DNA from 4 places in the Geodermatophilus maliterrae genome. Region 2 is predicted to be linked to each of the others. Evidence: riboswitches for the same ligand, from Rfam matches in the RefSeq annotation. Region 2 holds a riboswitch; each other region holds the start of a gene.
The links. A riboswitch is a leader RNA that binds a small molecule or an ion and turns the genes downstream of it on or off. The one in region 2 is predicted to bind cyclic di-AMP.
Positions count from the first base shown of each region.

Region 1: linked by a shared signal. The riboswitch ahead of ABQ292_RS21765 (transglycosylase family protein) and the one ahead of ABQ292_RS22415 (aggregation-promoting factor C-terminal-like domain-containing protein) in region 2 are both predicted to bind cyclic di-AMP.
Region 3: linked by a shared signal. The riboswitch ahead of ABQ292_RS04865 (transglycosylase family protein) and the one ahead of ABQ292_RS22415 (aggregation-promoting factor C-terminal-like domain-containing protein) in region 2 are both predicted to bind cyclic di-AMP.
Region 4: linked by a shared signal. The riboswitch ahead of ABQ292_RS15335 (C40 family peptidase) and the one ahead of ABQ292_RS22415 (aggregation-promoting factor C-terminal-like domain-containing protein) in region 2 are both predicted to bind cyclic di-AMP.

Region 1 covers NZ_JBFNXQ010000099.1:6,046-11,471, forward strand. Annotated here, with positions in the region: gene glgX (glycogen debranching protein GlgX) at 1-294, shown strand, start outside; gene treY (malto-oligosyltrehalose synthase) at 297-2,648, shown strand; cyclic di-AMP (ydaO/yuaA leader) riboswitch at 2,902-3,031, shown strand; gene ABQ292_RS21765 (transglycosylase family protein) at 3,035-3,679, shown strand; gene treZ (malto-oligosyltrehalose trehalohydrolase) at 3,796-5,426, shown strand, end outside.
Region 2 covers NZ_JBFNXQ010000106.1:10,916-16,341, reverse strand. Annotated here, with positions in the region: gene ABQ292_RS22430 (GNAT family N-acetyltransferase) at 1-263, shown strand, start outside; gene ABQ292_RS22425 (alpha/beta fold hydrolase) at 309-1,112, shown strand; gene ABQ292_RS22420 (EAL domain-containing protein) at 1,102-2,331, opposite strand; gene ABQ292_RS22415 (aggregation-promoting factor C-terminal-like domain-containing protein) at 2,496-3,110, opposite strand; cyclic di-AMP (ydaO/yuaA leader) riboswitch at 3,346-3,501, opposite strand; gene ABQ292_RS22410 (VOC family protein) at 3,782-4,207, opposite strand; gene ABQ292_RS22405 (TcmI family type II polyketide cyclase) at 4,236-5,090, opposite strand; gene ABQ292_RS22400 (cytochrome P450 family protein) at 5,087-5,426, opposite strand, start outside.
Region 3 covers NZ_JBFNXQ010000009.1:20,258-25,683, forward strand. Annotated here, with positions in the region: gene ABQ292_RS04855 (GAF domain-containing SpoIIE family protein phosphatase) at 1-1,679, shown strand, start outside; gene ABQ292_RS04860 (hypothetical protein) at 1,715-2,113, opposite strand; cyclic di-AMP (ydaO/yuaA leader) riboswitch at 2,436-2,595, shown strand; gene ABQ292_RS04865 (transglycosylase family protein) at 2,598-3,773, shown strand; gene ABQ292_RS04870 (CstA-like transporter-associated (seleno)protein) at 3,840-4,046, opposite strand; gene ABQ292_RS04875 (carbon starvation CstA family protein) at 4,043-5,426, opposite strand, start outside.
Region 4 covers NZ_JBFNXQ010000048.1:30,411-35,836, reverse strand. Annotated here, with positions in the region: gene ABQ292_RS15350 (DEDD exonuclease domain-containing protein) at 1-456, opposite strand, end outside; gene ABQ292_RS15345 (NlpC/P60 family protein) at 622-2,364, shown strand; gene ABQ292_RS15340 (hypothetical protein) at 2,475-2,798, shown strand; cyclic di-AMP (ydaO/yuaA leader) riboswitch at 2,981-3,161, shown strand; gene ABQ292_RS15335 (C40 family peptidase) at 3,304-4,389, shown strand; gene ABQ292_RS15330 (M48 family metalloprotease) at 4,528-5,426, shown strand, end outside.

The DNA of each region.
Region 1 (5,426 bases), on a different contig from region 2:
GACTGGGACGCCGGCTTCGCCAAGTCGATCGCGATGTACCTCAACGGGCACGGCATCCGGTCGACCGACGAGCGCGGCGAGGACGTCGTCGACGACCACTTCTACCTGGCGTTCAACGCCTCGCACGAGCCGATGGACTTCACCCTGCCCGCCGAGGAGTACGCCGCGGCCTGGACCGTCGTGGTGGACACCGCCGAGCTGGGCGAGGTCGAGCCGACGCAGCTCAAGCCGGGCGAGACGATCACCGTGCGGGACCGCTCGATGGTCGTGCTCAGCGCCCCTCGACGGTCGTGACGGTGAGCGAGCCGCTCGGCGCGGACCGGCGCCGCGACGTCCCGACGGCGACCTACCGGCTGCAGGTCACCGCCGACTTCACGCTGGACGACGCCGCGGCCGTGGCCGGCTACCTCGCCGACCTCGGGGTCAGCCACGCCTACACCTCACCGCTGCTGCGCAGCGCCGAGGGCAGCACGCACGGCTACGACACGGTCGACCACGCGCACGTCGACGAGTCGCGCGGCGGGCAGGCCGGCTTCGACCGCCTGGTGGCGGCGCTGCACGAGCACGGGCTGGGCCTGGTGCTCGACCTGGTGCCCAACCACATGGGCGTGGCCGATCCCGCCGAGGCGCCGTGGTGGTGGGACGTGCTGCGGCACGGCCGCGACAGCGCGCACGCGTCGGCGTTCGACGTCGACTGGGACTTCGGTGGCGGCCGGGTGCGCATCCCGGTGCTCGGGTCGGCCGACGACGTCGAGAAGCTGGAGGTCGTCGACACCCCCGACGGTCCGGAGCTGCGCTACTACGACAACCGCTTCCCCGTCGCACCGGGCACCGGCGAGGGCACCCCGCAGGAGGTGCACGACCGGCAGCACTACGAGCTGGTGGACTGGCGGCGCGCGGACACCGACCTGAACTACCGGCGGTTCTTCGCGATCAACACCCTCGCCGGGCTGCGGGTCGAGGACCCCGAGGTCTTCGACGCCACCCACGAGCTGGTGCTGCGACTGGTCTCGCAGGGCGCCGTCGACGGGCTGCGGATCGACCACCCCGACGGCCTGGCCGACCCGAAGGGCTACCTCGACCGGCTGGCCGAGGCCTCCGGCGGGCGCTGGACCGTGGTGGAGAAGATCCTCGAGCCGGGCGAGGACCTGCCGGAGAGCTGGGCGACGGCCGGCACCACCGGCTACGACGCGCTCGCCGAGGTCGACGACGTCCTGGTGGACCCGGCCGGCGAGGCGGCGCTGACCGCGCTGGACACCGAGCTGTCCGGGCGCGAGGTCGACTACGCGCAGCTGGTCCACGACTGCAAGCGCGAGGTGACCGACGGGATCCTCGGCTCGGAGGTCGCCCGCCTGGTGCGGGTGATCGGCGAACTGCCGGGCGTCGACCGCGCGCAGCAGACCGAGGCGCTGGCCGAGCTGCTGGCCACCTTCGGCGTCTACCGCAGCTACCTGCCCGACGGGCGCGGGCACCTCGACGCCGCGGTGTCCACCGTCCGGGACCGCCGGCCCGACCTGGTCGCGGCCGTGGACGCGCTGCACTCGGTGCTGTCGCAGGCCGGCACCGAGGCGGCCACCCGCTTCGAGCAGACGAGCGGCCCGGTGATGGCCAAGGGCGTCGAGGACAGCGCCTACTACCGCTGGGCGCGGTTCGTGGTGCTCAACGAGGTGGGCGGCGACCCGGCCCGCTTCGGCAGCACGGTCGAGGAGTTCCACGAGGCGCAGGGCCGCCGGGTCGCGCGCAGGCCCGAGTCGATGACCACGCTGACCACCCACGACACCAAGCGCAGCGAGGACACCCGGGCCCGCCTGGCCGTCCTCGCCGAGGTGCCGACCGAGTGGGCGGAGCTCGTGCGGCGGTGGCTGTCCCGGCACCCGCTGTCCGACCGGCCGCTGGCCCACCTGGTCTGGCAGAACCTGGTGGGCGCCTGGCCGCTGGCGCGCGAGCGGGCGCACGCCTACGCCGAGAAGGCCGCCCGCGAGGCCGGCACCTCGACCACCTGGACCGACGTCGACGAGGCGTTCGAGACCCGGCTGCACGCACTGGTCGACGCCGCCTACGACGACGCGACGACCAACGCCGAGGTCGAGGAGTTCGTCGCCCGCACCGGCCCGGCCGGGCGGTCCAACGCGCTGGCGCAGAAGCTGCTGCAGCTCACGATGCCCGGCGTCCCCGACGTCTACCAGGGCACCGAGCTGGAGGACCGCTCGCTGGTCGACCCGGACAACCGCCGCCCGGTCGACTACGACCGGCGCCGGGAGCTGCTGGCCCGGCTCGACGGCGGGGAGGTGCCCCCCGTCGACGACACCGGCGCGGCCAAGCTGCTCGTCGTCTCCCGGGTGCTGCGGTTGCGCCGGGACTCCCCGGAGCTGTTCGCCGGCTACCGCCCGGTCGAGGTCACCGGGTCGGCCGCCGGTCACGTGGTCGCCTTCGACCGGGGCGCCGAGGGGCAGGACGGCGCGGTGACCGTGGCGACCCGCCTGCCGGTCGGCCTGGCCGCCGCCGGCTGGGGCGACACCGCGCTGGCCCTGCCGACCGGCGCCTGGCGCGACGTCCTCACCGGCGCGCGCGTCGTCTCCGACGCCGGCGGCACGCCGGTGGGCGAGCTCCTGGCCCGGCTGCCGGTGGCCCTGCTGGTCCGCGACTGAGGTCGAGGTCACACCGCCGCGGGAGGACGCCCGCCCGCGGCGGTGTGACCAGCGGTGACGCGGACGGCCCTCCGGGCCGACGCGGGCCGACACGCCCGGGACCCCTGGGGCGCGACGTGCCCCGCCGTGACCCGGCCGTTACCTTTGCCCGCGCACCCGGCCGACAGAGAGCCGGGCGCCGGAGCCGATCCGCCCAACCCCGTCCGTCGGCGTCCGTTCCTCCTGCACCGCCAGGACGGGGGTGGGGGACCCACTTCGACGGTCGCCGCCGTGCCACGGGGGCCAGGCAGCACCGTCTCGGGGTGAAGCCGCACGTCGTGCGGCCGGGGCACCGATCGCTCCGAACCCGACAGCTCACCTCGCAGGCGGCGGATCGGAGTACAGCCATGTCCTCGTCCACGTCCGTCACCGGTCGCCGGCGCGCCTCGACGCCGCAGCGGATGGCCACGCTGGCCCGCCGCACCGCCGTCACCGTCGGCATCGCGGCCACCTCGATCGGCGTCCTCGCCGGCCCGGCCTCCGCGGCCGCGCCCAACGACTGGGACGCCGTCGCCCAGTGCGAGTCCAGTGGCAACTGGAGCATCAACACCGGCAACGGCTACTACGGCGGCCTGCAGTTCAGCCAGAGCACCTGGGCGGCCTTCGGCGGCCTCGACCACGCCCCGCGCGCCGACCTGGCGAGCAAGGCGCAGCAGATCGCCGTCGCCGAGCGCACGCTCGACGTGCAGGGCCCGGGTGCCTGGCCCAGCTGCGGCAAGGCCCTCGACCCGTCCGCGCCCGAGGCCGGCGCGGCCCCGGCCGCGGCGCCCGCCCCTGCCCCGGCCCCGGCGGCGGCTCCGGCTCCCGCTCCGGCCGCCGCTCCGGCGGAGGCCGGGGGCGACTCCCACACCGTCGAGCGCGGTGACACGCTGGGCAGGATCGCCCACGCGCACGGCGTCGACGGGGGCTGGCGGGCGCTGTTCGCGGCCAACCGCGACTCGGTCGGCAACCCGAACCGCATCCACGTCGGTCAGGTGCTGCAGCTCCCGTGAGCCGCACGGCAGCCGGGGGGAGCTCCTCCCCCCGGCTGCCGTACCGCCCCGGGGTTGACCGCAACCCGGGTGGGCACACCTCCCCGGTCACCCCGCCGACTCCTGGAGGCCCCTGCATGTCCGCACCCGTCGAGTTCGCCGTCTGGGCGCCGGTCCCCGAGCGGGTCCGCCTGCAGGTCGACGGGTCGGTGCACGAGATGCGCCGGGACGACGCCGGCTGGTGGCGGGCCGAGGTCGAGGCCGCACCGGAGGCCGACTACGGCTACCTGCTCGGCGAGGACGACACCCCCCGTCCCGACCCGCGCTCGCGGCGCCAGCCCGAGGGCGTGCACGGCCTCTCCCGCCGCTTCGACCCGGCCGCGTACGCGTGGGGCGACCGTGCGTGGACCGGGCGCCCGCTGGCCGGCGGCGTCGTCTACGAGGTGCACGTCGGCACCTTCACCCCCGAGGGCACGCTGGACGCCGCGATCACGCGGCTGGACCACCTGGTCGACCTCGGCGTCGACTTCGTCGAGCTGCTGCCGGTCAACGGCTTCGACGGCACGCACAACTGGGGCTACGACGGCGTCCTCTGGTACACGGTGCAGGAGAGCTACGGCGGCCCGGCGGCCTACCAGCGCTTCGTCGACGCCTGCCACCAGCGCGGCCTCGGCGTCGTCCAGGACGTCGTCTACAACCACCTCGGCCCGTCCGGGAACTACCTGCCCCTCTACATGCCGATCTTCGCCGAGGGCGGCGCCAACACCTGGGGCGAGTCGGTCAACCTGTCGGGCCCGGACTCCGACGAGGTCCGCCGCTACATCGTCGACAACGCGCTGATGTGGCTGCGCGACATGCACGTCGACGGGCTGCGGCTCGACGCCGTCCACGCGCTGGTCGACGAGCGGGCCACCCACGTGCTCGAGGAGCTGGCCCGCGAGGTCGACCGGCTGTCGGTGGCCGAGGGCCGGCCGCTCACGCTGATCGCCGAGAGCGACCTCAACGACCCGCGCACGGTGACCCCGCGAGCGGCCGGCGGCCTGGGCATGACCGGGCAGTGGAGCGACGACTTCCACCACGCGCTGCACGCCACGCTCACCGGCGAGGGCCAGGGCTACTACCGCGACTTCGCCGACGCCGGGCTCGCCGGGCTGGCCAGGACGCTGACCGGCGCGTTCTTCCACGACGGCGCCTGGTCGAGCTTCCGCCGCCGCCACCACGGCCGGCCGGTGGACACCGCGCGGCTGCCGGGCTGGAAGTTCCTCGGCTACCTGCAGGACCACGACCAGATCGGCAACCGCGCCGTCGGTGACCGGGTCTCGGCGTCCCTCTCCCCCGGCCTGCTCGCCGTCGGTGCGACGCTGGTGCTGACCAGCCCGTTCACCCCGATGCTGTTCATGGGCGAGGAGTGGGGCGCCTCGACGCCGTGGCAGTTCTTCACCAGCCACACCGACCCGGAGATCGGCCGGGCGACGGCGCAGGGCCGCAAGGGCGAGTTCGCCGAGCACGGCTGGGACGCCGACGAGGTGCCCGACCCGCAGGACCCCGAGACCTTCACCCGCTCGAAGCTCGACTGGTCCGAGCCGCATCGGGAGCCGCACGCGCAGCTGCTGGCCGTGCACCGGGCACTGCTGGCCCTGCGCCGGGCCCAGCCGGAGCTCACCGACGCCGACCTGACCTCGGTGGAGGTCGCCTGGGACGACGCCGACCGCTGGCTGGTCGTGCACCGCGGTGCGCTGCGCGTGGTCGCCAACCTCGCCGACCGGCC
Region 2 (5,426 bases):
TGTCGATCGACTACCTGATCGGCGAGCCCGACGTCCGGGGCGGGGGAGCGGGCACGGCGATGCTGCGCGCGTTCGTGGCCGACAGTTGGATCGCGTACCCGGACGCCGACGCCGTCCTCGTGCCGGTGGCCGCGGGCAACGTCGCGTCCTGGCGGGCGCTGGAGAAGGCCGGGTTCACCCGCGTGGCGGAGGGCCCGCTGACGCCGGACAACCCGGTCGACCCGCCTGACCACGTCGTCTACCTGGTCCGGCGGGACGGTTGAGCACCCGCGCCGGCGACCCACACGGTGGTGGGGCACGATGCCGCCGTGTCGCGCCCGCCGTCCGCCGTCCCGGCCGTCCGCGAGCACGGGCCGCGGGACGCCCCGACCGTGGTCCTGCTGCACGGGCTGGGCACCAGCGGCTGGATGTGGGACCGGCTCGTCCCGTTCCTGGACGCCGACCTGCACGTCCTCGTGGTCGACCTGCCCGGGCACGGCGAGAGCAACGCGATCCCGTGGGTGTCGCTGGGGGACACCGCCGCAGCCGTCGCCGAGGTGGTCCGCGCCCGCGCCCACGGCGGGACGGCGCACGTCGCGGGCCTGTCGCTGGGGGGCTACGTCGCCACGGCGCTGGCCGCCCGCCGGCCCGGCCTGGTGCCCAGCGCCCTCGTGAGCGGCGTCAGCGTCCTGCCGTTCCCGCACCCGCGGCGGGTGCAGCTCGCAGGACGCCTCGTGGCGCCGTTCGTGACGACGGGCCCGGTGCTCCGGGCCAACGCCCGCGCGCTGCGGGTGCCGGCCGAGGACCTCGACGGCTACGTCCGCGCGGCGCGCACGCTGGCGCCCGGCACGTTCCTGCGGGTGGGGTCCGAGCTGGCCGGTCACGGCGTCCCCGACGGCGCCGCCACCTCCGACACCCGGGTGCTCGCGGTCGCCGGGGAGCGCGAGCACGCGCTCGTCCGGTCCTCGCTCCCCGTGCTGGCCGGGGCCTTCCCGCACGGCCGGGCGAGGATGGTCCCGGGCGTCGGGCACGCCTGGAGCGGGGAGGAGCCGGAGCTGTTCGCCGACGTCCTCCGCGCCCACGCGGCCGACCGGCCGCTGCCCCCCGCGCTGGGAGAGCCGCTCAGCCGATGAGCAGCCCCGACCGCGGTGCGGGCACCGGCGGGGCGACCGGCCCGGCGGCCACCGGCCGGAGGGCCTCCGGCGGCCCGGGGCGGCCGAGGAACCAGCCCTGGCCGAGGTCGACGCCCAGGCCGTGCAGCGCGACGGCCTCCTCGGCGGTCTCGATGCCCTCGGCGACCACGGTGACGCCGCAGCCGTGGCCGAAGGTCACCAGCGACTCGACCAGCTTGTGGAGCACCGGGTCGGTGTGCAGGCCGCTGACGATGCTGCGGTCCATCTTGATGACGTCGGGGTCGGTCACCACGATGTGCCGCAGCGAGGAGAACCCGGCGCCGACGTCGTCGATGGCCAGCCGCATCCCGGCGGCACGGAAGGGCAGCAGGGCACTGCTCAGCGCGTCGTAGTCCTCGACCGGGTCGTGCTCCGAGAGCTCGAGGAGCACCCGCGGCAGCGGCAGGGTGTGCAGCAGCGCGGAGAACTCGGGCGTCAGCAGGGTCTGCGGCGAGACGTTCATGGCCACGTAGCCGTCGACCGTGGCCAGGTGCTCGGCGGCGCGGCGCAGGGCCAGCAGCTCCACCTCGTGCCCGCGGCCAATGCTGTGCGCTTCCTCGAAGACGACGTCGGGGCCCTTGCCCCAGTCGGCCGGGAAGCGGCTGAGCGCCTCGGCGCCGACGCGGTTCCCGGTGGCCAGGTCGACGATCGGCTGCAGGACGACGGTCGGGCCGCCGGAGGCGACCAGCGGGTCGAGCCGGCCGTCGATGGCGTCGCGGCGCTGCTGGGCGCGCAGCTGGGGCTCGATGATGACCGAGGCGGCCGATGCCAGGACCTTCATCAGGGCCTCGTCGCGCTGGTTGAGCTCCTTGTCGGAGGTGAAGCCGAAGGCGCAGAAGGTGCCGTAGAGGCTGCCGTCCGACAGCGTGACCGGCGTCGAGACGTAGCTGCGGATCCGCGGGATGCGCGCTGAGGGCAGCGACATCGCCAGCGGGTGCTTCCTCACGTCGTCGATGACGGCGGGCAGCTCCCCGTCGAGGATCTTCTGGCAGAACGACGTCTCCTGGGCGACCTCCGCGCCCTCCTGGACGAGCACCGGCACCCGGGTGTCGACGACCTCCAGGTGCTGGGTGGTGCCGTCCATGCGCGTCAGGAACGCCACGGGCATGTGCAGTGACTTCCGCGCCGTCCGCAGCAGGTCGGCGACCTGCTGCTCGGCGTCGGTGCGCTTCCTGGCCATCGGTGTGCTCCCGTCCGGGGTGTCACACCTATCTCGACGCCGGAGCCGCACGACTGGAACGGTCCCACCCGGAGGGATGAGGCGTCCCCGGGGTCACCCACCCGGTCGGGGTGGACGCCGGGGGCCGCTCCCGCTGCTGAGAGGGGCCCACGGCGGTCAGGGGATCAGTACCAGTTGTTGGCCTGGTGGAAGTCCCAGGCCGCGCAGGCGCTGCCGTAGCGGTTCTCGATGTAGATCAGCCCGGCGTCGACCTGCCGGTACGGGTCCGACGTCTTGGCGATGCCGGTGCTCGCCCACGTGGAGTCGAGGAACTGGGCGATGCCGTAGGCGGTGCTGGTGGGGTTCTGCGCGTTCGGGTTCCACCCGCTCTCCGCCTCCCAGAGCTGGTCGAGGCAGCCGAACTGGGTGCTGTCGCCCCCGAGCCCGTTCAGCGCGTGGTCCTTGTACGACTGCTCCCCCGTGGCGGCGGGTGCGGGCGCGGGTGCGGGTGCGGGAGCCGGCGCGGGAGCCGGTGCCGGCGCGGGAGCCGGTGCCGCCTCGGGAGCGGGCGCAGCCGCTTCCTCGGGTGCCGGCGCGCCGCGGTCCCGGTCCCCGCCCCACTGCCCGGTGGAGCCCCGGTCGCCGGGGTTCCACTCGTCGGCCTGGGCGACCGCCTGCCCACCGAAGGTGAGCGCGAGGGTCATGGCCCCCGTGGCGGTCAGCAGGTGCAGGACGCGGCGACGCGGCCGCGCGTCGCCGGGGGTGTGCTGGGTGTTCTCGACATCGGTGTGTGCGTGCATGGAGACGTCCTCCTGGAGGCGCGGTCGCCGTGGAACGGCACCGCGGCGGTCGGGATGAGCTGCGGCACGAGGCCGGGTGGGCAGGGCTCGGCAGCCGGGCGTGCGGCATCGACCGGACCTCGGGTCCGGCTGGCGACGCCGTGCGACGGCTGGTGCGTGCAGAGGTGGGCAGGCGGGAGCGCGACGGTCCCGGACCTGGACGCGCGGGGGCCATGCCCCGGGCGCGGTTGTGACTCCGTTCTCCCTGAGCCGCCTACCAGGTGAGCTGACGGGTTCGGGCTGGGAGTGCCCTACCCGCTCCCGGAGGGCCGGGAGCGGGACTCACCCCGGTGGTGCAGGTGGGTCCCCGGCTCGCGCCCACGGTGTGGACGCGATTCGGCGGCATCCGGCAGGAGCCCCCGGGACGGAGGCGAGACGCCCGGCCGGACGCCGAAACGGTATGGACGGGACCGGTCCGTGACAACTTCGTGACCTGAAACGGGTTGACGCACGGGACGACGGGCCGACGCCACGCGCTGAATCGCGTTCGGATCGTCACCCTCTGCGACCATCGGTACCCCGACGCGCGGCGACCGCCGGGACCTGGGGTCCCGGCGGTCGCGTGCGTACCGGCGCTGAGGCCGGCGTCTCCCGCCGCCTCCCCCGGCGGAGGAGGCGGCAGGAGCCCGGTGTCACCCGGGCCGGCCCGGATCTCCCCGGCGGAACTCGACGTCGGGGTGCTGGTCGGAGGCGAGGCCGACCACGTTGCCGAAGGGGTCGACGACGGCCGCGCTGACCGTCGGCCCGTGCGGCGTGGGCGGGATGTACTCCTTGGCGCCCATCGACGAGAGCTTCTCGAGGACGGCGTCGAGGTCGTCGACGTCCCAGTGCCCGACCGCACCACCCGGTTCCAGCGCCGCGCCGGGCGGGGCGGAGGCGCGGGCCGCGATCGCCAGCCGGGCCCCCTCGCCGATCGCGAACGCGGCGTAGCCCAGCCGCCCGTCGGGACCGGGTCGGGTGAAGCGGGGTCCCGAGCCCAGGAACTCCGTGTACCACGCCACGGCCGCGGCCACGTCCTCGGCCCAGTAGGTGATCAACGCGATCCTGCGCAGGCTCATGGGGCGTCCTCCCTCGTCGTCGGCAGCGTCAGTCCCCCGGCTTCCAGTCCGGAGCCGTCCAGCGGTGGAACACCCGGGCCACCGAGTCGCGCGGGCTCTGCCACGTCTCCGGGCGGTACGGGCTGACGTAGGGAGCGAGGTCCGCCATGACCTTGGCGAAGGCCGGCCGCATCGACTCGTGGTTCTGCCGCACGGCCGCCGCCTTGACCCGGTCCTGCTCCAGGAGGTGCACGAAGACGTCCTCCATCGAGTACAGCCAGCGGCCGGTCACGCCCGTCTCCGTCGGCAGCGGACCCGCGTCGGACTCGGCGAACACCCGGGCGATGTCGGCCTCGCTGCCCGGCTTCATCCGCTGGACGATGACGGTCATCTCCCGGTCGGGGGAGACCTCGCCCTCGGGCACCCAGCTGTAGAACTGCTTCGCCACGGAGTGCGACGGGTTCTCCCAGTAGCTGGGGTAGGGCGTCACGTACGGGGCGATGGCCTCGGCGATCGCCTGGAACGCCGGCAGGCCGCGGCGCTGCCCGGAGACCTCCGGGTCCTCCTTGCGCTCGATGACGTGCAGGTACAGGCCCTCGTACGAGAGCAGGGCCCGGCCGACGACGCCGAGGTCCTGCGGCCGGGTGGTCCGGTCGTAGTAGGCGAACACCGGCCCGACCTTGTCCTCGCTGCCGGGGGCCATCCGGCAGACGATGACGTTGCGGAACGGGCGCCACGTGGCCGAGGACCAGCTCGCGGGCGTCGAGACCGTGTTCGTGAACTCGACCGTGTCGTTCGCCCAGGGCACTTCCGTGGGCGTCGTCGAGGCGTCGGCCGCGGGGTCGGCCGAGGGCTGGGCCCCCGGGGTGGTCGACGGGGTGCCGGATGGGGTCGTCTGGGTCATCTCGTGCCTCCAGACACGGGGGTGGGGGTGAAGCGCAGCGGCAGCTCGAGCAGCCCGCGGAAGGCCGAGGCGGCCGGGAGCCACTGCAGGTCCTCGACGGGGACGTCGAGGCGCAGGTCGGGGAGGCGGACGAGGATGCGCCGCAGCGCGGTCGTCGCCTCCAGACGGGCCAGGGCGGTGCCCAGGCAGTAGTGGATGCCGTGGCCGAAGGCCAGGTGCGAGGTGGGGCCCCGGCTCAGGTCGAGCTCGTCCGGGTCGGGGACCAGTGCCGGGTCGTGGTTGGCCGCGCTGAGCACGATGGTGACGATCGAGCCCTCGGGGATCCGGACCCCGCCG
Region 3 (5,426 bases), on a different contig from region 2:
ACACGGTCGAGGAGTCCTTCTGCCAGTACGTGCTCGACGGGGAGCCGCTGGCGCTGGCCGACGTGACCGCCGACGAGCGCACCGCCGGCAACCCCTCGATCACCGGCATGGGCGTACGGGCGTGGGCCGGGTTCCCGGTCCGGCTGCCCGACGGGCAGGTCCTGGGCAGCTTCTGCGTCGTCGACACCACGGTGCACCGGTGGACGGCCGAGGACGTCCAGCTGCTCGACGAGCTGGCCGCGATCGCCTCCCGCGAGGTCGCCCTCCGCGTCGCCACGCTCGAGGCCGAGCAGGCCCGGGCCAGCGCGCGGGCCGAGGCGCAGCGAGCCGGTCTGCTGGCCCGCATCAGCGACCTGCTCACCGCCGACCTGGCCCCGGGCGACGTGTGGCAGGCGCTGGTCGCCCTCGCCGTCCCCGACCTCGGCGACTTCGCCTACGTGTGCACCGTCGGCCGCGACGGCGGCCTCCTGCCGGTGGCGTCCCAGCACCGCGACCCGGCGGCGCTGCCGGCCCTGCGCGCGTGGATCGACCGCGCCGGCCGCCGCGTCGGCGAGGCCACCGGCCCGGGACACGTCGCGGTCACCGGGCAGGTGGAGCTGATCGACCTGCCGGAGGCGGCGGGCCTGACCGCCGCCCAGCAGGACGCGGTCCGCCTGCTGGACGTGCGCAGCGCGCTCGTCGCGCCGGTGATCCGCCGCGGCGAGGTGGTCGCGGTCCTCACCGTCGGCCGCCTGCGGGGCGCGCCGCCCTACGGCGAGCGCGAGCGCGAGCTGGTCACCGCGCTGATGACCCGCGCGGGCCTGGTGGTCGAGACCGCGCGGGTCGCCTCCTTCGAGAAGGCGGTCTCGGAGACCATGCAGCGGGCGCTGCTGCCCCCGCTGCTCCCCCAACCGGACCACCTGCAGCTGGCCTCCCGCTACCTGCCCGCCGAGGACGCGCAGCTGGTCGGCGGGGACTGGTACGACGCCTACCTCGACGCCGCGCGCACCACCAGCCTGGTCATCGGCGACGTCGCCGGTCACGACATCACGGCCGCGGCCACGATGGGCCAGCTGCGCACCATGCTGCGGATGGCCGGTCACACCGGGACGGCCGGTCCGGCCGAGGTCCTCACCGCCGTCGACGTCGCCAGCGACACCCTCGGGCACGACGTGTTCGCCACCGCCCTGGTCGCCCGGGTCCAGCGCTTCCACGCCGACCGCCCGGCCGTCGACCGGTCGATCACCTGGAGCTCGGCCGGCCACCCGCCACCGCTGCTGCTGCACCCGGACGGCAGGGTCGACGTCCTCACCGACCGGGTGGGCTTCCCCCTGGGGGTCGACCCGCACCGGCCCCGGCCGGAGCACCAGCTGACCCTGCCGGTGCGGTCCACCCTGCTGCTCTACACGGACGGGCTGCTGGAGCAGCACGATCCCGCCCCCGGGACGCCCCCGGGACCGTCCCCCTCCGTCGGCGGGCCCGCGCGTCCGGCCGTCCGCGACCTCGACAGCGGCATGGCGCGGCTGACCGCGCTGCTCGCCGGGAGCACGGACCTCGACCTCGAGGGCCTGTGCGACCGCATCGTCGCCACGCTGATCCCGGAGGGCGGGGCGGCCGACGACGTCGCCCTGATCGCCATCCGCCCCTACTCCGAGGAGCAGCCGCGCCCGGCGCACGCGGGTCCGAACGTGCTGCCCTGAGTGCCGGCACCACCGCGCGCCGCCCCGGGAGCGCGTCAGGCGGCGTCGTCCTCCAGCGCGGCGGTGTCGAAGGCGGGGCCGTCGAGAGCCGGGGCGTCGAGGGCGGCGTCGAAGGCGGCGGCCTCGTCCTCGAGGCCGACCATGACCTCGTTGGTCTGCAGCGTCACCAGCCACGCCAACGCGTGGTCCTCGACCGGCTGGCCGGAGACCTGCGCGATGGCGTCGAGCTGGGCGGCGACCAGCCCGCGGGCGGCCTGGTAGACGTCGGCGGCGCTCACCGCGACCTGCTGCTCGGCCAGCCAGAGCCGGCCGTCGGCCAGCACGCGGACCTCGGTCTGGCTGCCGACGCCGAGGTCGGCGGCGGCACTGGTCAGGACGGACATGCCGGCGCGCAGCTCGGTCAGGCGGCGGCTCGGGTCGTGGGACGACGGCATGGGCACTCCTCGGACGGGCCCGCGGGCCTCGGGAACGTGCTCTCAGAGTCGGCACCGCGCCCACCCGACCTGACCCCCGTTGGGGCGCCGGGACACTCCTGGGGCACGTGGGACGAAGCGTGTCCGGGCCGGTCCAGTGGACGTGGCCTGCGCCACGCACCCGATCGCGGACGGACCGCTGACCAGTCACGCCGCGCCGACGGCGATCCGGGGGACCCGGGTGTGACCGGCGTCACGGCGACAACTGACATGACGGAACGTAGCTTCTTGGCTGCGCTCAGCTAAAGGGAGCGCGGCGCCGGACCGCCAAACCCTGCCCACCGGCTGCCTTCCACCGATCCCAGGGCAGGGGTGGGGGACCCACGTCCACGGCGCGCCACGGCCCTGCGGCCTGCGCGCCTCGGGGTGAAGCCGCGTCCCGCGGCCGGGCACCGATCGCCCGAACCCGACAGCTCACCTCGCCGGCGGTGATCGGAGACCACTCATGGCCAAGCACCGCGCACCCCGCTACGTCCGCACCAAGAAGGTCCTCGCCAAGGCCCCCGTCGCAGCCGGCGCCACCGCCGTCGGGCTCGGTGTCCTCGGCTCCCCGGCGGCGGCCGCCGCTCCCACCCACGACTGGACCGGCGTCGCCCAGTGCGAGTCGGGCGGGAACTGGAGCATCAACACCGGCAACGGCTACTACGGCGGGCTGCAGTTCAGCCAGGCGACCTGGGCCGGCTACGGGGGCACCGAGCTCGCGCCCCGCGCCGACCTGGCGACCCCCGCCCAGCAGGTCGCGATCGCCGAGAACGTCCTCGCCGGGCAGGGCATCGGCGCCTGGCCGACCTGCGGGGCGCGACTGACCGAGGGCACCACCCCGGCCGCCGCCGGGACGTCCGCGCCGGCGCCCGCCGCCGAGCAGCCGGCCGCCGCCGAGCAGCCGGTCGCCGCCCCGGCGACCGGCCAGGACGACGCGGGCGACCGCGGCGACCGGGACCGCGCCGACACCTACGGCCGCCACGCCGCGGGGGGCGACTACACGGTCGAGCGGGGCGACACGCTGCGCGAGATCGCCGCCGCCCACAGCGAGTCGTGGCGCGAGCTGTACCAGCGCAACGTCGACGTCATCGGCAGCAACCCGAACAGCCTCACGCCGGGACTGGTGCTGACCACCTCCGGGGCCGAGCAGGCCGCTCCGGCGCAGCCGGCCCCCGCCGCTCCGGCCGAGGCGGCCCCCGCCGCCACGACGACGACCGCCGGCACGTCGGCCCCGTCGACCACGTCGGCCCCCGTCGTCCAGACGGCCGCTGCCGCCGTCGCGCGCATCACCAACAGCGCCGGCAGTGTCCAGCCGCAGGTCCAGGCCGCGGCGGACGCCGTCGTCGCAGCCGTGCCGGGCGCCGGCTCGATCACCCTCGGCGGCACCCGCGCCAGCGCCGTCGACCCCAAGGGCCACCCCTCCGGCCTGGCGCTGGACTACATGGTCCTGACCGACGCCGCCCTCGGCGACGCGATCGTCCAGTACCACATCGACCACTGGGACGAGCTCGGCGTGGACTACGTCATCTGGGAGCAGCAGATCCTCAGCTCGCCGACCGGCTCCTGGAAGCAGATGGAGGACCGCGGCAGCGTCACGGCCAACCACTTCGACCACGTGCACGTGAACTACGCGGCCTGAGCCACCGGGCCCACGGACCGCGGCCCCCTGCCCACACCCGTGGGCAGGGGGCCGCGGTCGTCCGGTTCAGCAGCAGCGGCTGACGGGGTTGCGCTCCCGCTCGTCGGCGCGCCGCCGCTCGAACTCCCGCCGGCTCATCGGCTCGTGGCCGTGCTCGGCGCAGTGCCGCAGGTGGTCGTCCCAGCGCGCCTCCCCGCTGCACTCGCGCAGGTACCAGCGCACCCCGCGCCAGGTCCGGACGGCGGCCTCGCGGACGGTCCAGGCGGCGGTCACCGGGACGGACCCTCCTCCGTGAAGGTGCCCTGGCCCCGCGCACCCGCGCCGACCATCCGCTCCTGCTCGGCCATCACGCGCTTCTCCTCCGCGGTGGCGAACAGCCCCGACGGCTCCACGATGGACGACGGCACGGCCGGCTCCTCGGTGGTGGGGACCGGCCCGCCGGCCCGCAGGGCGCGGGCGATCACGACGACCGAGTTGACGACCACGACCAGGGTCAGCAGCGCGAACACCGCCTGCAGCACCCCGTTCAGCGTCGAGTTGTAGACGACCTGCTCCATCTGGTCGACGTCCTGCGCCGGAGCCAGCAGTTCGCCTCGCTCCAGGGCATCGGCGTAGAGCTGGCGCTGCGTGAAGTAGCCGACCCTCGGGTCGCCCGAGAACACCTTCTGCCAGCTCGCCGTCATCGTCACCGTGAGGTCCCAGGCCAGCGGGATGGCGGTGACCCAGGCGTAGCGCACCTTCCCGTGCTTGATCAGCAGCACCGTCACCAGGGTCAGCGCGATCGCGGCCAGCAGCTGGTTGGCGATGCCGAACAGCGGGAAGAGCTGGTTCACGCCGCCCAGGGGGTCGGTCACCCCGACGTAGAGGATGTAGCCCCACAGCCCGACCACCGCCGCACTGGCCATGATGTTCGCGGGCCGCCACGACAGGTCACCGAAGCGCTTCCAGACGTTGCCGATCGTGTCCTGGAGCATGAACCGCCCGACCCGCGTGCCGGCGTCGACGGCGGTCAGGATGAACAGCGCCTCGAACATGATCGCGAAGTGGTACCAGAAGGCCGCCATCCCGGTGCCGAACGCCTGGGACAGGATGTTGGCGATGCCCACGGCCAGGGTCGGCGCACCGCCGGTGCGCGAGATCAGGCTCGGTTCCTGCACCGCCGCCGAGGCCGCGGCGAGATCCTCCGCCGAGGTGGGGAACCCCAGCCCGCTGACGTAGGCCGCCGCCGTCTCCGGGGTGCCGCCCGTCACACCGGCCGGGGCGTTCATCGCGAAGTACAGACCCTGGTCGATGACGACGGCGGCGATGAGCGCGCTGATGGCGACGAAGGACTCCATCAACATGCCGCCGTAGCCGATGAGGCGGACCTGGCTCTCCTTGGCCACCATCTTCGGCGTCGTCCCGGACGAGATCAGCGCGTGGAAGCCGGACAGTGCGCCGCAGGCGATGGTGATGAAGACGAACGGGAACAGCGACCCGGCGAAGACGGGGCCGGTCCCCTCCCGGGCGAAGTCGGTCACCGCCTCGGCCTGCAGCACCGGCCGGGCGAGCAGCAGACCGATGGCGAGCAGCACGATCACGCCGACCTTCATGAACGTCGACAGGTAGTCGCGGGGGGTGAGCAGCAGCCACACCGGCAGCACGGAGGCGACG
Region 4 (5,426 bases), on a different contig from region 2:
GGCGATGCCGCTCTGCGCGCAGGCGGCCCGCAGGAAGCCGAGGTCGAACGGCGCGTTGTGGGCCACCAGCACCGCGCCGCGGGCGAACTCCAGGAAGGCCGGCAGCACCGAGCCGATCCGCGGGGCGGTGGCCACCATCGCGGTGGTGATCCCGGTCAGCACGCTGATGTAGGACGGCACCTCGCAGCCCGGGTCGACCAGCGTCTGGAACTCCCCGAGCACCTCCCCGCCGCGCACCTTCACCGCGCCGATCTCGGTGATGGCGCAGTCCTTGGGCGAGCCGCCGGTCGTCTCCAGGTCGACGACGACGAACGTGACCCCGGCCAGCGGCGTCCCCAGCTCGTCGATCGTGCCCTGGTGGTGCAGGGGGAGCTCCCGGCCGAGGTGGGCGGAGGCCTGCGCGTGACGGGGCAGCCGGGACCCGGTGCCGCCGGGACGGGCGCTGGGAAGAGGCACGGCGGGACGGTAGGCCGGGGGTCGGACAGTCCGGGGGACGCACGCCCGGGGACCGTGGCTCGCCCGGCCGGAGGAGAGGGTGCGCGGACCTGTGGCGGGAGCCCGGGGCGGTGCGGCACGCTTCCGCTCCGGGCCACGGTGGTCCCGTCGTGTCGAGGTGGTCCCATGCGCTCCCGCTCCCGGCCGGCCGCCCCCGGGCGGGCGGCGGCGCTGGCGCTCGCGGGCGCGGCGGCACTGCTGCTGGCCGTGCCCACGGCGGGCCCGGCCGCGGCGGCGCCCAGCGACCAGCCCGGCGGCACGAGCAGGGTGCTCGACAGCGAGGCGCTCGACCGGCTGCAGCAGCGTGCCGCCGAGGTCCAGGCCGACCTCCAGCGGCGCCAGGCCGAGGTGGCCGTGGCCCGCCAGGCGCTCACCGACGCCGAGGCCGAGGTCGCCGCCGCGCGGACCGCGGTGGACGACGCCGAGGGGGAGCTGGCCCGCTACCGGACGGTGGTCGCGCAGTACGCCGCGGCGGCCTACCGGGACGGCGGCGCGCTCACCCCCCTCACCGTCCTGCTCGCCGGCGGGGACCCCGGTGACGTCGTCGCGGCGCTGGGCTACCTCGAGGCGGTCGACGCGCACACCGCCGAGGTGGTGGGCGAGGCCGAGCGGCAGCGGCAGGCGGCGCTGGCCCAGCGGGGAGCCGCCGACGCAGCGCTGGACCAGGCGCGGGGCCGGGCCGACGAGCTGGCCGGGGAGGTGGCCGACCTGGAGGCGAGCGCGGCCGCGGTCACCGCGGAGCTCGACGCCGCGCTGGCCGACGTCGACCGGCAGCTGGCCCAGCTGCAGCGGGAGCAGGTCGACGTCGACGTGCAGACGGCGGCCAACTGGCGGGCCCACCTCGACCGGCTGGGCGCGGCAGGGGTGCAGCCGCCGCCGGCGGCGGCCCTGCTCGACCCGGTGGCCGGCCTGCCGGCCGGGCTGGCGCCGGTCGGCGCGGCCGACGGGGGCGCCCAGCCGGGTGCCGCGCAGCTGCCCCGCCAGCCGACGTCGCTGCTCGTGCTGCCCGCGGAGACGGTCACGGCGGTCACCGCGGCGATGGACGCCCTGGGCAGGCCCTACGCCCCGGGGACGGCCGGCCCGGACTCCTGGGACTGCGGCTCGCTGGTCTCCTCGGTCTACGGCGCCGCCGGTGTCGACCTGCCCGACGACCAGGCCGGGCTCTACGCCGTCACCACGCCGGTCGACCTCGCCGACGTCCTGCCCGGGGACCTGGTCTTCCTCGGCACGCCGGAGGCCGGTCTGGGCCACGTCGGCATCGCCCTGGACCGGCAGACGATGCTGGCCGCCGACGGCCGGGCCGGAGCGGTCGTCGTCCGGCGGTTGCCCGCCGACCAGGTGCTGCACGTCGGCCGGCCGAGCCTGGGGCCGCGGCCGGAGCAGCCGGCGCCCGGGCCGACCGGGGGCGCACTGCCGGTCGAGTGCGGCAACCCCGTGTACCCGCCGAGCTCCGCCGGCGGCCGTTCCTGGGGCGGCTATCCCAACGGCCTGATCCCGCCGAGCGCGCTGTGCCCGCTGGGCGTGGCCGGCCACGCGCTGCGCTGCGACGCGGCCGCGGCGTGGCGGGCGATGAGCGAGGCGTTCGCCGACGCCTTCGGCGAGCCGGTCTGCATCACCGACTCCTACCGCACCTACGCCGGCCAGGTGCGCCTCTACGGCGAGAAGCCGGCGCTCGCGGCGGTCCCCGGGACCAGCAACCACGGCTGGGGCCTGGCGGTGGACCTGTGCGGCGGCATCGAGACCTTCGGCACCCCGCAGTACGCCTGGATGGTCGCCAACGCCGGCCGCTTCGGCTGGCTGCACCCGACGTGGGCCGACCCGGGCAACGGCCGCGAGGAGCCCTGGCACTGGGAGTACGCGGGCGGCTGAGCCGGGACTGTCGGTGGTCGTCCCTAACGTGCGCGACAACCGACAGGGAGACCGTCCCGACCGCGGCCCGGCAGCGGGCGGCGCGGCCGGGACACCGGAGGGACACGGCCATGCTCATCGACTGCGACACGTGCACCGCGCGCGGTGCCGGCTGCGCCGACTGCGTCGTCACCGCCCTGCTGGGCGCACCGCCGGGGGAGCGGCACACCGAGCCCGTGCTGCTGCCGGTGCCCCCCGTCCCGGCGGCCCGCACGACCGACGACGTCGTCCTCCCGCGACCCGGTGTGGTGGTGGAGTTCGACGACGTCGAGCGGCGCGCCGTCCGGGCCCTCGCCGAGGGCGGCCTGGTGCCGCCGCTGCGCCACCGGCCCTCGACGGCCGGGCGGGACGAGTCGCGCGGCGGGCGTCCGGCGGGGCGTCGCCGCACCGGCTGAGCCGGGCAGGACGGGGACACACCGTGCGCCGCTGTGGACATCTCGCCACGCCCCGGAGTGTCGGGATCGTCCACCGTGCGTCTTCCCACAGTTCCCGGGACCCCCGTTTGTCACAACTGCATCACGTCCGTACTGTGGCCGCCGTTCGGCCGGGTGGTCGTCACCCGATGCGAGGTGGCCTCGGCCGGACACCGCCGAGTCACCGGACGCCGCCCCTGGGCGGGCGCGAGGTGAGCCGGGGACCCACCGCAGCACTGGGGTGAGTTCTCGTGTGCGCCGGAGCTCCTCCGGCGCACGGAGATAGGGCACGTCTTCCCAGCCCGAACCCGTCAGCTAACTCGGTAGGCGGTTGCTGAGGAAGAACGGAGAGCCGCCGCCCGTGGCGACCCCCCGCCCTGCCCTGGGGCATGCGCGCGCACAGTCCACCGCCCGCCGTACCGCCGGTCCCGTCGCCGGCCCGCACCGCCGCCCCCCGCTGCTCCGCCGTCTCGGCCGGGTCGCGCTCGTGGGCGCCACCGCCAGCCTGGTGCTGGCCCTGCTGCCCGGTACCGCGACGGCCGACCCCGAGCAGGCCACCAGTCCCGAGCAGGCCGCCCAGCTCGCCGCCGATGCCGGTCACCGGCTCGAGGTCGTCGCCGAGCAGGTCAACGAGGCCCGCGAGGTGCTCGCCCAGCAGCGGACCGCCGTCGGCGACGCCGACCGGGCGGCCGCCGACGCGCGGGCCGAGCTCGACGCGCTCGACGGGCAGATCCGGCAGGTGGCCCGCACCGCCTACACCGGCGGCGACACCATGCCCGAGCTGGACCTGCTGATGACCAGCGACTCCGCCGAGGACTTCGTCAGCCGGCTGGCCGTGCTCGACCAGATCGCCGGCCACACCACCGACGTCATGGCCGAGGTCGGTGAGGCCGCCGCCGCGGCCACGCAGGCGCGGGCCGACGCCGAGGCCGCCGAGGCCGACGCGCAGCGCACCCTGGAGGACCTGAGCGCCCAGGAGGCGCGGCTCCAGGACGACATCGCCGACTACCAGGAGCAGGTCGCCGCGCTGACCGCCGCCCAGCAGGAGGCGGCGGCAGCCGCGCAGCGGGCCCTGGCCGCGCAGCAGTCCGGCGGCACGGTCGGCCAGAGCGCCCCGGCCCCGGCGGCCCCGGCCGCTCCCGCCGCCCCCGCGGCTCCGGCAGCTCCCGCCGCCCCCGCGGCTCCGGCTGCCCCCGCCGCGGCTCCGGCCGGTGGAGGGAGCACCGCGGCCCAGGGGGCGGTGCAGACGGCGCTGGCGCAGGTCGGCGACGCCTACGTCTGGGGCGCCGGCGGTCCGGACGCCTTCGACTGCTCCGGCCTGACGCAGTACGCCTACGCCGCGGCGGGGGTCAGCCTCCCGCACTCCAGCCGCATGCAGTCGCAGATGGGCACCGCCGTCTCGCGGTCGCAGCTGCAGCCGGGTGACCTGATCTTCTACTACAGCCCGGTCAGCCACGTGTCGATGTACATCGGCAACGGTCAGATGGTGCACGCCTCGACCTCCAGCGAGCCGGTGAAGGCCGTGTCGGTCGACTCCATGGGCGGCATCACCGCCATCCGCCGCGTCGTCTGAACACCCCTCTGCCCCCCTCGACAACGCTCAGGGCGGGGCCGGGCGCGAGGGCCGGCGACCCACCCGGGTCGCCGGCCCTCGCCCCGTCCGGAACGGGGTGGGACCGGAGCCCGGACGACGCCGCCTAGGATCGGCCGGGTGAGCCCTCGCCGGGCCGCCCTGCTGGTCGCGGCCGTGCTCGGTGCCGCGCTCGTGGTCCTCATCGCCGTCCGCACGCCGTGGACCCTGCTGCCCGCGCCGCCCGGTGGCACCACGCCGGTCAGCGCCGACGCGGGGCTGCCGGCCGAGGCCCTCCGGCGGGCCGAGGCCCTCGCCGCCGACATCCGCCCCGCCTCGCTGGCGGGCCTGCTGCTCGGGCTGACCGTCTCCGCCCTGCTGGGTCTCACCCGGCTGGGCAGCCGGCTGGTGACCGCGGTCGCGCGCCCCCTCGGCGGGCGCTGGGTCTGGCAGGTGCTGCTCGGCACGGTCGCCCTGGTCGTGATCGGCCGGCTGGCCACGCTGCCGGTGTCGGCCTACGGCGAGGTGGTGCGGCACCGCTACGGCCTGTCCACCCGCTCGTGGCCGCTGTGGCTGCGCGACGTCGCCGTCTCCACGGCCATCGACGCCGGCCTCACCGCGCTCGGCCTGCTCGTGCTGGTCGCACTGGCCCGGCGGGCGCCGGGCGCCTGGTGGGCGTGGGCGGCGGCCGGGGCGGCCGGGCTCGTGGTGGCGGGCTCCTTCCTCTACCCGGTGGTCATCGAGCCGGCGTTCAACAGCTTCCAGCCGCTGCCGGCCGGGCAGCTGCGCAGCGACCTGCTGGAGCTGGCCGAGGAGAGCGGCACCCCGGTCGACGACGTGCTGGTCGCCGACGCCTCCCGGCGGACGACGTCGCTCAACGCCTACGTCTCCGGCTTCGGCTCCACCCGCCGCGTCGTCCTGTACGACACGCTGCTCGCCGACGTCCCCGACGCCGAGGTCGAGTCGATCGTCGCGCACGAGCTGGGCCACGTGGCCACCGACGACGTCCTCACCGGCACGCTGCTCGGCGCGCTCGGGGC